Regions from separate parts of the Kitasatospora sp. NPDC057940 genome, predicted to be linked through region 3. Evidence: riboswitches for the same ligand, from Rfam matches in the RefSeq annotation. Region 3 holds a riboswitch; each other region holds the start of a gene.

Region 1 (3,200 bases), on a different contig from region 3:
CGGCTGGGACACCGGCAGCCGTCCGACCCCCGTGCTGCTGGTCCACGGCGCCAACGACAACGCCGACCGCGCCTGGGCGAACCCGGGGGAGAGCGGCACCTGCGGCGCCTCCGCCTGCCCGTCCACCGGCCTCGCCCAGTACCTCGCCGGCACCGGCCACCGGGTGTTCGCCATCGGCTTCGCCCACAAGCAGGGCGACAACCTGCTCCAGGCGCAGGCCGTCGGCGACGCCGTCGCGCTGATCCGGGCCCGTCTCGGCGTCCCCCAGGTGGACGTGGTGGCGTGGAGCAAGGGCGAGGTCGCCGCCCGGGCGTACGTGTCCTCGGTGCGCCCGTCCTGGGGGCGGGCCTACGCGGGCGACGTGCGCCGCCTGATCACCCTCGGGGGCCCGAACGGCGGGCTCGACTACGTGTACGCGCACGGCTGGTCGTTCGACCTCGCGAGCTGGCCGGCCTGCGGCGGCACCGCCAACGCGCCGTCCCCGCACCTCTACATGACCTGCTACGGCACCTACACGGCGCAGCCCTGCCTCGGCGTGCTGCCCACCGGCGGCTACGACTGCTACCCGGGCCAGCGCCAGCTGCTCGCCCGCTGGGACGGCCGGTACGGGGTGGACGGCACCGCCCAGGACTGGTGGACCACCTACTACGGCGGCCAGGGCTTCTACACCTCGGGCCAGGGCATCCAGGCGGCGATCGACGCCGGTTCGCTGATCGCGCCGCTGCAACAGGCGGGCGTCCCCGCGTCGGTGCGCACCTACCTGCTCGCGGGCGGGTCCGCCGACATCCCGGGCGTGCTCAACGAGAACCGGGGGCCCAGTGACGGCATCGTGTTCACCGCGAGCGCCCTGGACACCACCGGCATCGCGACGATCGGCGGCACCCGGCTGCTCACCGGCCTCAACCACCTGGAACTCGCCTGGGCGCCGGAGGCCGAGAGCCAGGTCGACAACTGGCTCGCTTGACCCGTGGACCCGTGGACCCGTGGACCCGTGGACCCGTGGACCGGTGGACCCGTGGGCCCGTGGACCCGAGGCCCGTCGATTCACCGATTCGTCGTTCGGCAGCTCAACGGCTCCGCTGATCCGTCCCAACTGATCCACCACGCAGCGTCGTTGATCGACACCACTGTGACCTGTGCGACAACCGGCCCTGGCAGGTTGTCCGTTCACGCACGGCCTGCCTAGCCTGCAACCGTCGTCCGCCCTCGCGGACCCCCGCCGTCGGGACGCCGAGTCCTGTCCACCCGTCGGCCGGCAACCGAGCACCACAGCGGACGGGAGCGGGGGAACCAAGGTCAGCGCCCGGCCCGTACGCTCCCGCGTGCGGGCCGTGGCTAGGGGTGAAGCCGCTTCCACCGGCGGCCGGGCTGCCTCAGCCCGAATCCGACAGCTCACCTCGCAGGCGTCGCAGAGGACACCGCCATGCACCAGCCTGCCCGGCGCCGCGCGCCGCGCCACGCCCGCCCCTCCCACCGGGGCCGCAACGCCGCCCTCGCCGTCACCGGAGCACTCGCCGTCACCGGCGCCGGACTGCTCGGCCTGCCGGCCGTCTCCGGCGCCCAGGCCGCCACCACCCCGACCGTCACCCAGGACCGACTCGCCCCGGCGACCATGGTCGCCAACCAGGCCGCCACCGCCTCGCTGACCCTCCACTCCTCGGCCTGCTTCACCGCGAAGACCGTCGGCGTGGGCGTCCGGAACGCGGCCGGTGCGAACCTCGACTTCCCGGGCAACGCCTCCAACGTGCAGATCTGCCCGAGCGGCCTGTCCTTCACCAGCGGCGCGCGCGCCCTGCCGGCCGGGACGTACACCCAGTTCGGCTTCTGGCAGGACCTCGGCGGGGCCTGGCACAACCTGGCCTCGCAGCAGCTGGTGGTCTCCAGCGCCCCGGCGCCGACTCCGACTCCGACCCCGGCGCCGACTCCGACTCCGACCCCGGCGCCCACCGCGAAGCCGACTCCCGCCCCGACCCCGACCCCGACCCCGACCCCCACCGCGAAGCCGACCCCGACGAGCACCCCGAGCCCGAGCAGCCCGAGCGCCACCGCCGGCCCGTCGGCGGGCACCCCCGCCTCCCCGGTCGCCGGCAAGTCGCTGACCTGGTCCGACGAGTTCAACAGCCCGATCAGCTGGGGCTCGCGCTGGGTCGGCGACAAGAGCACCGCCTACAAGTACGGCAACCACAACCCGGACGACAACAAGCTCGACCTGCTGAACAAGAACAACGTCAGCGTCGCGAACGGGGTCGCCACCTTCACCGCCGCGCCCGGCACCACCACGCTGGAGAACGGCAAGCAGGCCTGGAACACCGGCTTCCTGACCACCGAGGGCTCCAGCGAGGGCTTCCAGGTCAGGACCGGCGACTACGCCGAGACCCGGGTCAAGCTGCCGTCCGGCTCCGGCGCCTGGCCTGCCTTCTGGACCTGGAAGAACGGCAACGGGGAGGTCGACTCCTTCGAGTACCACCCCGACAACCCGAACCTGCTGGAGCTGACCAACCACGTCAACCCCGGCAACCCCAAGTACTACACCGACGCCGGCGCCGTCGCGAAGGACCAGTGGGTGACCATCGGCACCTACTACGGCGCCACCTCGGTCGACTGGTACGTCAACGGCGCCAAGGTGTTCTCGGACGGCAAGGGCGTCGGCGCCAACTGGTCGGCGTACCTGATCCTCAACCTGTCGGTCGGCGCGGGGAAGTACCACCCGGCGCCGCAGGGCACCGCTCCGATCACCTTCGCCGCCGACTACGTCCGCGTGTACCGGTAGGCCCTCGGGGCTTCCGGGTCAGGAGCCGGGAGCCGTCTCGACCACCGTGATGTCGAACGGCTGCCGGTTGTTCCCCTCGTCCGGGTCGTCCACGCCGCGCACCGTGACCGAGCCGCCGGTGAGCCTGCCGATCGGCAGGTCCGGGGAGAGGCGCACCGGCACCAGCGCGGTCGCGCTGCGCAGCGGGGGCAGTCCGGCCGGGAAGACACAGCGCACCTGGCGGCCGTTGAGCCGCACCTCGCAGTCCTCGGGGAAGTACGGGCCCTCCGGGGAGACCCCGGGCGGCAGCGTCACCAGCACGGTGAACGGTGCCGCGGTGGTGTCCGGGCCGCGGTTGGCGATGAAGGCGTGGACGGTGGTGGTGCCGCCGGGCGGGGCGGCGTCCGGGTCGAGCCGGACCACCTCCAGATCGGAGCGGGACGCCGTGGGG
Region 2 (3,200 bases), on a different contig from region 3:
GGCGCCCGGAGTCGCGCCTTCGTGACCCTCCGTCAGGCGACCTCCTGGCTGTGAGACATCTCACGCGCCACAGAAGCAACTCGACGCCCCGTCGGACACGTCAGGGCAACCAGCGGCGATCGCTCGAGGGCTGGGTGAGATATGTCCGGATTGCGGGCAAACCGCCCGGCCGGACACGACGGGAGCGCGGCGCACCCGCCATGACCACGTGAAACCCGAACGGCAGCCGAATGCAGGCCTGACGGGCCGATGTCCTACGATCTCCGGCATGAGCACCGCAGCCATCCCGGGCGCGCCACTGCCCGTCCGCACTCCAGGCTCCCGTGCGCGGGGGCGCCACCGTCGCCCCGAGCGCCCCGAGATCCCGGCCGGATCCCCGGCCCTGGTGCTCGCCGTGCCCGCGACCGCCGGGCCCGAGTCCCGCTCGGTCGTCGAGGAGCTGCTGTCGATCGTCCGCAGCGAGCAGAACGGCATCCAGACCGCCGTCGGCTACCTCCCGGGCGAAGCCGCCCAGGGCGCCGACAGCGACGACCGCACCGTCGCCGAACTGCTGGCCATGGCCGCCGAGGCCGGTCTGCCCGCGCCGGTCCTGGTGCCGCTGGTACCCGGCCCGCACGGATTCCTGACCGAACTCCACGCCCTCGCCGCCGAGTACGGAGCCCCCGTCACCGACGTGCTCGGCCCGCACCCGCTGCTCGCCGAGGCCGTGCACGTGCGCCTGTCCGAGGCCGGCCTGGCGCGTGCCGACCGGGCCCGGCTGTTCGCCATCGCGACCGCCGCGGACGGCGTCGTGCTGACCACCGTCGGCGGCGAGGAGGCCGCTGCCGCGGCCGGCATCACCGGTGTCCTGCTGGCGGCCCGGCTGGCCGTCCCGGTCGTGCCCGCCGCGCTCGACGTACCGGGCTCGGTCGCCGCGGCCGTCAACCACCTCAAGGAGACCGGCTCCCAGCGCCCGGCGCTGGCCCCGCTGGTGATCGGGCCGGAGGCCGACTCCGAGCTGCTCGCCACGGCCGCCGAGGAGACCGGCTGCCCGTCCGCGGCGCCGCTGGGCGCCTACCCGACGGTCGGCCAGCTGATCGCCTCCACCTACCTGGCCGCGCTGCCCGCGCCCTCCCCCGAGGCCCTGGCGCAGGCCGAGGCCGAGGCGGCGGAGGCCGCCGAGGGCGCCCACGCCGACCACTCCGGCCGGGGCGGTCGCGCCGCTCACGCCGCTCACACCGCCGCCGAGGAGTCGGCCGGCCAGTAGTAGCGGTCACCGCACGCGGGAAGGGCCCGGAACGGCTACGTTCCGGGCCCTTCCCGCTTGTCCCGTAAGGGAGTTAAGGGGGGAATAGGCGTGATGTCCGTTCTGTCCATATTTGTTCGCCATCGCACGACACGCCCCCCGACGCCCGCAGTGTGGACACGCCACCTTCCCGACGGGCGGACCCCCGGGCGACCCGACCCACCGTCACCCACTCCCTGAAGCGCAGACAGTTGCGCGCACCCTTCGCCGTGTTGCCGGAAATCGATCATTTCCGATCATGAAAAGCGAAGGGAACGACCGTTCTCGCCAAACCGTGATGCGCGTCACAGGTGTTTGCAGTTTGAACTTAAGTCTGCTTAACGTGCTCCCCGTTCGTGGCCACACGAACCCAGTTCATCCGCGACGCCGAGTCCTGCCGTCGGATGTCCTGGCAGCGCGAAAACGCACCACGGCAGGAGCGGGGGACCCACAGGTAAGTCGCCCCGGACCGTTCCCCGGAACGATCCAGGGCTAGGGGTGAAGCCGCGCCCACAGCGCGGCCGGGCAACTCCAGCCCGAATCCGACAGCTCACCTCGCAGGCGTGGGAGAGGACTGCGTCTTCATGCTGCCCACCAACGGCACCCGTCCGTCCAGTCGTACCCGACGCGTGATCGCCGCCGTCGGCGTCGCGGGCGTCGGCCTCACCATCCCCTGCCTCACCTCCGGCACCGCCTCCGCCGCCTCCGTCGCCACCTGGGACAAGGTCGCCCAGTGCGAGAGCACCGGCAACTGGAGCATCAACACCGGCAACGGCTTCTACGGCGGCCTGCAGTTCACCTCCAGCACCTGGGCCGCCTTCGGCGGCACCGCGTACGCCCCCCAGGCCAACCAGGCCACCAAGGACCAGCAGATCGCCGTCGCCGAGAAGGTCCTCGCCTCGCAGGGCCCCGGCGCCTGGCCGGTGTGCTCGGTCCAGGCCGGCCTGACCAAGGGCGGCGCCGCGGCCGCCGTCGACACCTCGGCCGGCTCGACCACCGGCTCGGCTGCCGGTTCGACCGCCACCAAGCCCGCCGCGAAGCCGGCCACCCCGGCCGCCAAGCCCGCGCAGACCCAGGCCCCGGCCGCGAAGCCCGCCAAGCCGGCCGCACCGGCCCAGGACCAGGCGCAGGCCCCCGCCGACTCCACCGACGGCACCTCGGCGCAGAAGGGCCAGAACCAGGCCCAGAACAGCGCCCAGCCCCAGGCCGACGACTACACCGTCGCCTCCGGCGACTGGCTGTCCTCGATCGCCGACAAGCACAACCTCCAGGGCGGCTGGCAGCGGCTGTACGAGCTCAACCGCGGCACCCTGACCGAGGGTCCGGACAGCATCTACCCGGGCCAGCGCCTCTCGTTCAAGGACGGCGGCCAGGCCCAGCAGTCCGGCTCGGACTTCACCTGGTTCGACCGCTCGCAGAAGTCCGGCCAGACCTCCAACGGCGGCGCCGCGAACACCAAGCCGGCCGCCCAGCCCCAGGCCCCGGCTCAGACCCCGGCCACCAAGCCGGCTTCCAAGCCGGCCGCCCAGGCCCAGACCCCGGCCCAGACCCCGGCGCCGGCCCCGGCCGCCACCGGCAGCATGGCCGCCGCGGTCTCCTTCGCCAAGTCGAAGGTCGGCCAGGCGTACGTCTACGGCGGCACCGGCAACGGCGGTTGGGACTGCTCCGGCCTGACCCAGGCCGCGCTGCGCGCCGCGGGCGTCTCCGTCCCGCGCGTCGCCGCCGACCAGGCCGCCGCCAGCACCCGCGTCTCGCTGGACAGCCTCCAGGCGGGCGACCTGCTGTTCTGGTCCAACAACGGCCAGAACTCCGGCGTCTACCACGTCGCGATCTACATCGGCGGCGGCCAGTACGTCGAGGCCGCCAACCCGAGCTCGGGCGTGCGCCTGCAGACCGTCGCCAACTGGGCGCCGGACTTCGCCGGCCGGGTCTGAGC
Region 3 (3,200 bases):
TGAGGATGTTCATCATCGGAACGGGCAGCACGTGCGCGTTCGGGCCGCCCAGGTAGCGGAACAGCGGCAGGTCGCTGGCCTCGGAGGCGGCGTGCGCCACGGCCAGCGAGACGCCCAGGATCGCGTTGGCGCCGAGCGAGGACTTGTCCGGGGTGGCGTCCAGGTCGAGCATGGCCTGGTCGATCAGGCGCTGCTCGGTGGCGTCGTAGCCGACCAGCTCCGGGCCGATCTGCTCGATGACGGCCAGGACGGCCTTCTCCACGCCCTTGCCGAAGTAGCGGTTCTTGTCACCGTCGCGCAGCTCCAGCGCCTCGAAGGCACCGGTGGAGGCACCCGACGGGACAGCGGCACGGCCGGTGCTGCCGTCGTCGAGGCCGACCTCGACCTCGACCGTGGGGTTGCCACGCGAGTCGAGAATCTCACGGGCTACGACGACATCGATGGACGGCACGAGGCATCTCCTTGCGGAAGCAGGGTCCGGCTGACGTTGGGTGCTGCCGGCGGGACGATTGCGGAGTCGTTACGACCAGAGCCTAACCGCCCCGGCCCCCGGGGCCGCGCTGGCCTCGGTCCCGTCTCAGCGTGTGGCCCGGCTACCCACCAGTAGTTCACCTGCTTGCCCGAGCGAAGCGGGCGAATACGGGGGAATGCGGGCGAAGGGGGACGGGTCCCGTCCCCCTTCGCCCGCGTGGCGCGGGCCGCTCCTGGCCCGGGCCGCTCAGCCGAGGTGCAGCACCTGGCCGGGCATGATCAGGTTGGGGTTGCCGCCGACGGTGCCGCGGTTGCCGTCGTACACCGACTGCCAGCCGCCGGACACGCCCTGGGCGGCGGCGATCGTCGACAGCGTGTCGCCGGCCCGGACGGTGTAGTCGTGACCGCCCTGCGCGGCGGCGGGCTGCGCGGCCGGGGCGGACTGCGCGGGCTGCGCGGCGCGGGGCGCGGACTGCGGCTGGGCGGCGGGCTGGCCCGCGTACTGCTGGTAGACGCTCTGGTGGCTGGTCCAGTACCAGGCGCCGTTGTTCTGGTACCAGTACACCTTCGCGTCGGCGTCCCAGCCGGCCTTGCCGGAGAAGCCCTGGGTCTGCGGCTGCGTCTGCTGCGGGGCCTGCTGGACGGGCTGCTGGGCGACCGGCTTCGGGGCGGCCTGCTTGGCCGGCTGCTGGGCGGGCTTCGGGGCCTGCGCCTGCTGGGTCTGCTTGGCGGCGGGCTGCTTGGCGGGCTTGGCGTCCGTGGAGGTGTCCACGGAGGCCGGGGCGCCGCCCTTGGTCAGGCCGGCCTTCTGGGAGCAGACGGGCCAGGCGCCCGGGCCCTGCGAGGCCAGCACCTTCTCGGCGACCGAGATCTGCTGCGCCTTGCTGGCCTGGTTGGCCTGCGGGGCGTAGGAGGTGCCGCCGTACGCCTTCCAGGTGCTGGGCGTGAACTGCAGGCCGCCGGAGAAGCCGTTGCCGGTGTTGATGCTCCAGTTGCCGCCGCTCTCGCACTGGGCGACGGCGTCCCAGGTGGAGGCCGGGGCGGCGGAGGCGCCGGTGGCGGTGAGGAGCGGCATCGCGAGTCCGACGCCGGCCACACCGGCGACGGCGATGGCCTTCTCGGCCTGGGTGCGACGGCGGTGGCGGCCAGTTCCAACGAACAGCATGAAGAGGTCCCTCTCCGCACGCCTGCGAGGTGAGCTGTCGGGTTCGGACCGGGAGGTGGCCCGGCCGCCGAAAGCGGAAACGATTCCGCTCGGGCGGCTTCACCCCAAGCCGTTGGGGAACGGCAACAAACCTGGTTCCCCCGCCCCTGCCCAGGGTCTGGTCGGTTTCCCGTGGCGCGGCGGGCAGGATTCGGCGTTCCGCGCACGAGGTCCGCAGCTGCGAACTCCAGGGAGAGTAGACAGATCATCAGACCAATAACAAGCTCATATCGCCGATATCACACACAAATTACGGCGTGTGGTCAATCGCCTACCACCGGCGGCGGTATGTCCGGATTGATGCTGGTTCAGACCCGGCGTCGAGAGCCGCCGGAGACGTGTCGTCAGCGTGTCGGGGCGTCGGTCGGCGTGACCGGCGGCGCGTGCGGAGAGCGGGTCTCCGGAGTGAATTCGACCGGGAGTTCCCGCAGGCCACGCATGATCAGGCCGCCCCGCCAGCGCAGGTTCTCCGGGTTTTCCGCGAGCCGCAGGTCCGGCAGCCGGGAAAGCAGCGTGGCCAGCGCGCTCCGCCCCTCCAGGCGGGCCAGCGGGGCGCCGATGCAGTAGTGGATCCCGTGGCCGAAACCCAGGTGCGGATTGTCCGTACGGGCCAGGTCCAGGGTGTTCTCGTCCGCGAACCTGGCCGGATCGCGGTCCGCCGCGGCCAGCACCACCAGCACCGGATCGCCCACCGGGATGTCCACCCCGCCGATCGACAGCGGCCGCGTCGCGAAGCGCCACGTCGCCATCTCCACCGGCCCGTCGTAGCGCAGGAGTTCCTCGATCCCGGTGTCCAGCAGCGCCGTCTCGCCGCGCACCACCGACTCCTGCAGCAGCCTGCGCTGCTCCGGGTTGCGCAGCAGCGCGTACGTGCCGTTGCCGATCAGGTTGACGGTCGTCTCGAACCCCGCGAACAGGAGGATGAACGCCATCGCGGCGGCCTCGTTCTCGTTCAGGTGCTCGCCGTGGTCGCTCGCCCGGATCAGGCCCGAGATCAGGTCCTCGCCCGGATCCGCCCGCTTGCGGTGGATCAGCTCCAGCAGGTACGCCCGCATCCGCTTCACCGCCCGCCCCACGCCGCCGCGCTGGCCGCCGCCGTGCCGGATCATCATCCCGGCCCAGTCCCGGAAGTCGTCCTGGTCCTCGGCCGGCACGCCCAGCAGGTCGCAGATCGCGTAGATGGGGAGCGGGAACGCGAACTCGTGGATCAGGTCCGCCGAACCGCGCTGCGCGAAGCCGTCGATCAGCCGGTCCGTGAGCTGCTGCACCCGCGGCTCGAACTCCGCCACCCGGCGCGGCGTGAACGCCTTCGACACCAGCCGGCGCAGCCGGGTGTGGTCCGGCGGGTCGATGTTCAGCAGATGCGTCATCAAGTCCGCCTGGCGCTCCCCCGGAATTCCCACCCGCCCGGTGCGGTGCGCCTGCTCGCTGTGGTGCGCCGGGTTCTTCGACAGCCGGCCGTCCGCCAGCGCCTGCCGCGCGTCCGCGTAGCGGGTCACCAGCCAGGCCTCCACCCCGCTCGGCA
Region 4 (3,200 bases), on a different contig from region 3:
CAGGGCCTGATGCGGCGCAGCTACCGCAACCTGGCCGAGCTGACGGCGCTGGGCCGGCCGATGCCGGACGAGCTGGCCGGGGACTTCGGGGCGTTCGAGGAGGCGGCGGTGGAGGCCGCGCTCGACCTGTACGGGGAGTGGACGGTGCCCGGGCTGCCGCGAATGCTGGTGGAGGAGTTCCCGGACCTCGCGCCGGAGCCGGGGCAGGAGGAGATCGACGCGTACCTGGCCGGGCTCGCGCAGGAGGAGTTCGACGCCCGCATGGAGGGGCTGGCGGGGCCGGCGCAGGAGGAGTTCGACGCGCACCCCTCGGAGTCGGCGGACCCGGCGGACCCGGCGCAGGAGTGACGCGGCGAAGCCCCGGCCGCGGTGCCTTCTGGTTCCGGCGGCCGGGGCTTCGCGGGTGCGTCAGGGGTTGAGGCCGCGCTGCTGGAACCAGGTCTCCGGGTCGACGGGGGCGCCGCCACCGGGGCGGACCTCCACGTGCAGGTGCGCGCCGGTGACGTTGCCGGTGGCGCCGACCTTGCCGATCTGCTGGCCGGAGGCGACCTTGCCGGAGCCCTTGATGATCGAGGAGAGGTGGCAGTACCAGATCTCGGTGCCGTCGGGCAGGGTCTCGACGATCCGGTAGCCGTACGAGCCGGACCAGCCGGCCGAGGTGATGGTGCCCTGGCCGACGGCGTAGACGGGGGTGCCGGTGTCCGCGGCGAAGTCCAGGCCGGTGTGCAGGTGGGCCCAGTAACGGGCGCTCTGGCCGTAGTGGGCGGTGAGGTGGTAGTCGCGCACCGGCAGGGTGAGGGCGGCGGCCTTGGCCCGCTCGGCCTCCTCGGCGGCCCGCTTGGCCTCGGCCTCCTTGGCGGCGGCCTTGGCCTCCGCCTCCTTCGCGGCCTGGACGCGGGCGTCCTCCTCGGCGGCGGTGCGCTGGCTGTCGGCCTGCAGCTGGATGCGGGCGGCGAGCGCGAGGCCGGGGTCGGCGGAGAGGGCGACCGGGGTCTCGTCCGGGGTCTCGATGGCGGGGGCGGCGGCCGGGGTGGCGGAGGCGAAGCCGGTGGCGCCCAGGGTGGCGGCGACGGCGGTGACGCCGAGCAGCGGGGAGGTCCCGCGGACCTGACGCGGCATCCGGTGCCGGTTGGTCTCGACCTCCGGGCCCGCGTACTCGGGGCCGTCCGGGCCGGGGTGGTCGAGGAGCCGGGTACCTGCTGCGAGGCCGGCCGGGTGTGCCGGAGTGTGCGTCGACGCCACGGAGGCGCGCTCCTTTCCTTCCTTCGCGCCTACCGGGTTAGCTGACGGGTTCGGAGCAGGAAGGTCTCCTACGGCCGGGCCGGAGCCCCGCCGATTCACCCCAAGGAACGTGGTTCCCCGGCTCCCTGACCTGCCCGGAGGCCGGTCGGCGGGATTAGGCGACGGCGCACGGTGCCGTCTGGGTACGGCGTTGACGACCGCGCTGCGTTATCAAACGTTAATCCTAGGAGGCCCTGATTCCAAGCCGTTCGCCCGGGACGACCTGAGACGGGCGGGGCATTCTGGGGCATGACGGGCGTTTTGTTCCCCTTGGGCACCCCTGGACCCCTTTGAACACCATTGACGCCACCTCACGTGATCGGACGTCAACGAACGACCCTTCACCTGCAAACCTTTCGCCGGCCTCCCCCGCTCCGTAGGGCGCGAAGGCTTGACGGCTAAGGCTATTAGCCTTAGCTTTATGGCTATCGGCGGCAGCGCCGAAGCCCGCACCGGCAACCCTCCGGAGACCTGCCATGAACGCCACCAGCGCCCCCACCACCCAGTACCTCGACGTCACCGGCGGCCGCCTCGCCTACGACGACACCCGACAGGGCGACGGCGCTCCCGTCGTGCTGCTCCCCGGAATGCTCGACACCCGCGCCGCCTACCGGCACCTCCGCCCGCTGCTGGCCGCCGCCGGCCGCCGGGTCATCACCATGGACCTGCGCGGCTTCGGCGAATCCTCGATCGTCTGGGACGACTACTCCCCCGCCGCCATCGCCACCGACGTCCTCGCCCTGCTCGACCACCTCGGCATCGACCGCGCCGTCCTGGTCGGCAACTCCTACACCGGCGCGACGGTCGTCAAAGCCGCCGGCGACGCCCCCGAGCGGGTCGCCGGCATCGCCCTGGTCGACGCCTTCGTCGAGAACCCCCCGCCCGGCGCGCTCCTGCGCGGTGCCCTCCGCGCCATGGGCTTCCTGACCGTCCACTCCCCCGCCTTCTGGGGCCTCTACCACCGCAAGCTGGCCTACCCGGGCGCCAAGCCCGCCGACTTCGACACGTACGTGGCCGGACTCGTCGCCGCCATGCGCACCCCCGGCCGCAAGACCGCCACCCGCGGATACGTCAGCGGGGACTCCGCGCCCGTCGGCTGGACCGCGGCCGTGCGCTGCCCCTCGCTCGTCATCATGGGCAGCAAGGACCCCGACTTCCCGAAGCCGGAAGCCGTCGCCGACCGGCAGGCCGCCGCGCTCGACGCACGGAAGGTCATGATCGACGGATCCGGGCACTACCCGATGGCCGACAACCCGCAGGCCACCGCCGACGCCCTGCTGCCCTTCCTCGCCGAACTCGTCTGAGCCCCGCCCGCCCACGTCAGCCCCGCCCCGCCACATCAGCCCCCTTCCACCGACGGAGAGCCCGCGCCATGCCCCGAGTAGGACTCACCCCCGAGCAGGTCGTCGACCACGCCCTCGCCCTCATCGACGAGCAGGGCACCGAGGCCCTCACCCTGGCCGCCGTCGCCGCCCGGGCCGGGGTCGCCACCCCGTCGCTGTACAAGCACGTCAGCGGCGGCCTCGCCGAACTGCGGCGGCTCATCGCCGTCCGGGTCACCGAGGAACTCGCCGACCGGCTCGCCGAGGCCGCCGTCGGCCGCAGCGGGGACGACGCCGTCGACACCGTCCTGCGCGCCTACCACGCGTACGCCACCGAGTACCCGCACCGCTACAACGCGCTCCCCCAGGCCCCGCAGCCGGACGACGACCTCACCCGCGCGGCCGGGCGGCTCGTCGGGGTGATCATCGCCGTCCTGCGGGAGTACGGCCTCGACGGCGCGGAGGCGATCCACGCCGCCCGCACCGTCCGCTCCGTCGCCCACGGCTTCGCTTCCCTCTCCATCGGCGGCGGCTTCCAGCTCGCCGAGGACCTGGCCACCACCCAGAGCCGCCTCATCACCCTCCTCACCACCGGCC

Evidence for each region. Region 3 has a riboswitch for cyclic di-AMP ahead of ACFVTF_RS38255 (transglycosylase family protein). Riboswitches for the same ligand answer to the same signal wherever they lie in the genome.
Region 1: linked by a shared signal. The riboswitch ahead of ACFVTF_RS18500 (hypothetical protein) and the one ahead of ACFVTF_RS38255 (transglycosylase family protein) in region 3 are both predicted to bind cyclic di-AMP.
Region 2: linked by a shared signal. The riboswitch ahead of ACFVTF_RS17685 (transglycosylase family protein) and the one ahead of ACFVTF_RS38255 (transglycosylase family protein) in region 3 are both predicted to bind cyclic di-AMP.
Region 4: linked by a shared signal. The riboswitch ahead of ACFVTF_RS00095 (M23 family metallopeptidase) and the one ahead of ACFVTF_RS38255 (transglycosylase family protein) in region 3 are both predicted to bind cyclic di-AMP.

Annotation. Positions count from the first base shown of each region.
Region 1 covers NZ_JBHVPH010000010.1:212,202-215,401, reverse strand. Annotated here, with positions in the region: gene ACFVTF_RS18505 (esterase/lipase family protein) at 1-964, shown strand, start outside; cyclic di-AMP (ydaO/yuaA leader) riboswitch at 1,255-1,421, shown strand; gene ACFVTF_RS18500 (hypothetical protein) at 1,424-2,770, shown strand; gene ACFVTF_RS18495 (hypothetical protein) at 2,789-3,200, opposite strand, start outside.
Region 2 covers NZ_JBHVPH010000010.1:14,348-17,547, forward strand. Annotated here, with positions in the region: gene ACFVTF_RS17680 (hypothetical protein) at 269-1,246, shown strand; cyclic di-AMP (ydaO/yuaA leader) riboswitch at 1,681-1,841, shown strand; gene ACFVTF_RS17685 (transglycosylase family protein) at 1,828-3,198, shown strand.
Region 3 covers NZ_JBHVPH010000058.1:9,043-12,242, reverse strand. Annotated here, with positions in the region: gene eno (phosphopyruvate hydratase) at 1-451, opposite strand, end outside; gene ACFVTF_RS38255 (transglycosylase family protein) at 719-1,636, opposite strand; cyclic di-AMP (ydaO/yuaA leader) riboswitch at 1,642-1,809, opposite strand; gene ACFVTF_RS38250 (cytochrome P450) at 2,020-3,200, opposite strand, start outside.
Region 4 covers NZ_JBHVPH010000001.1:22,381-25,580, forward strand. Annotated here, with positions in the region: gene ACFVTF_RS00090 (hypothetical protein) at 1-348, shown strand, start outside; gene ACFVTF_RS00095 (M23 family metallopeptidase) at 409-1,242, opposite strand; cyclic di-AMP (ydaO/yuaA leader) riboswitch at 1,255-1,413, opposite strand; gene ACFVTF_RS00100 (alpha/beta fold hydrolase) at 1,758-2,585, shown strand; gene ACFVTF_RS00105 (TetR/AcrR family transcriptional regulator) at 2,654-3,200, shown strand, end outside.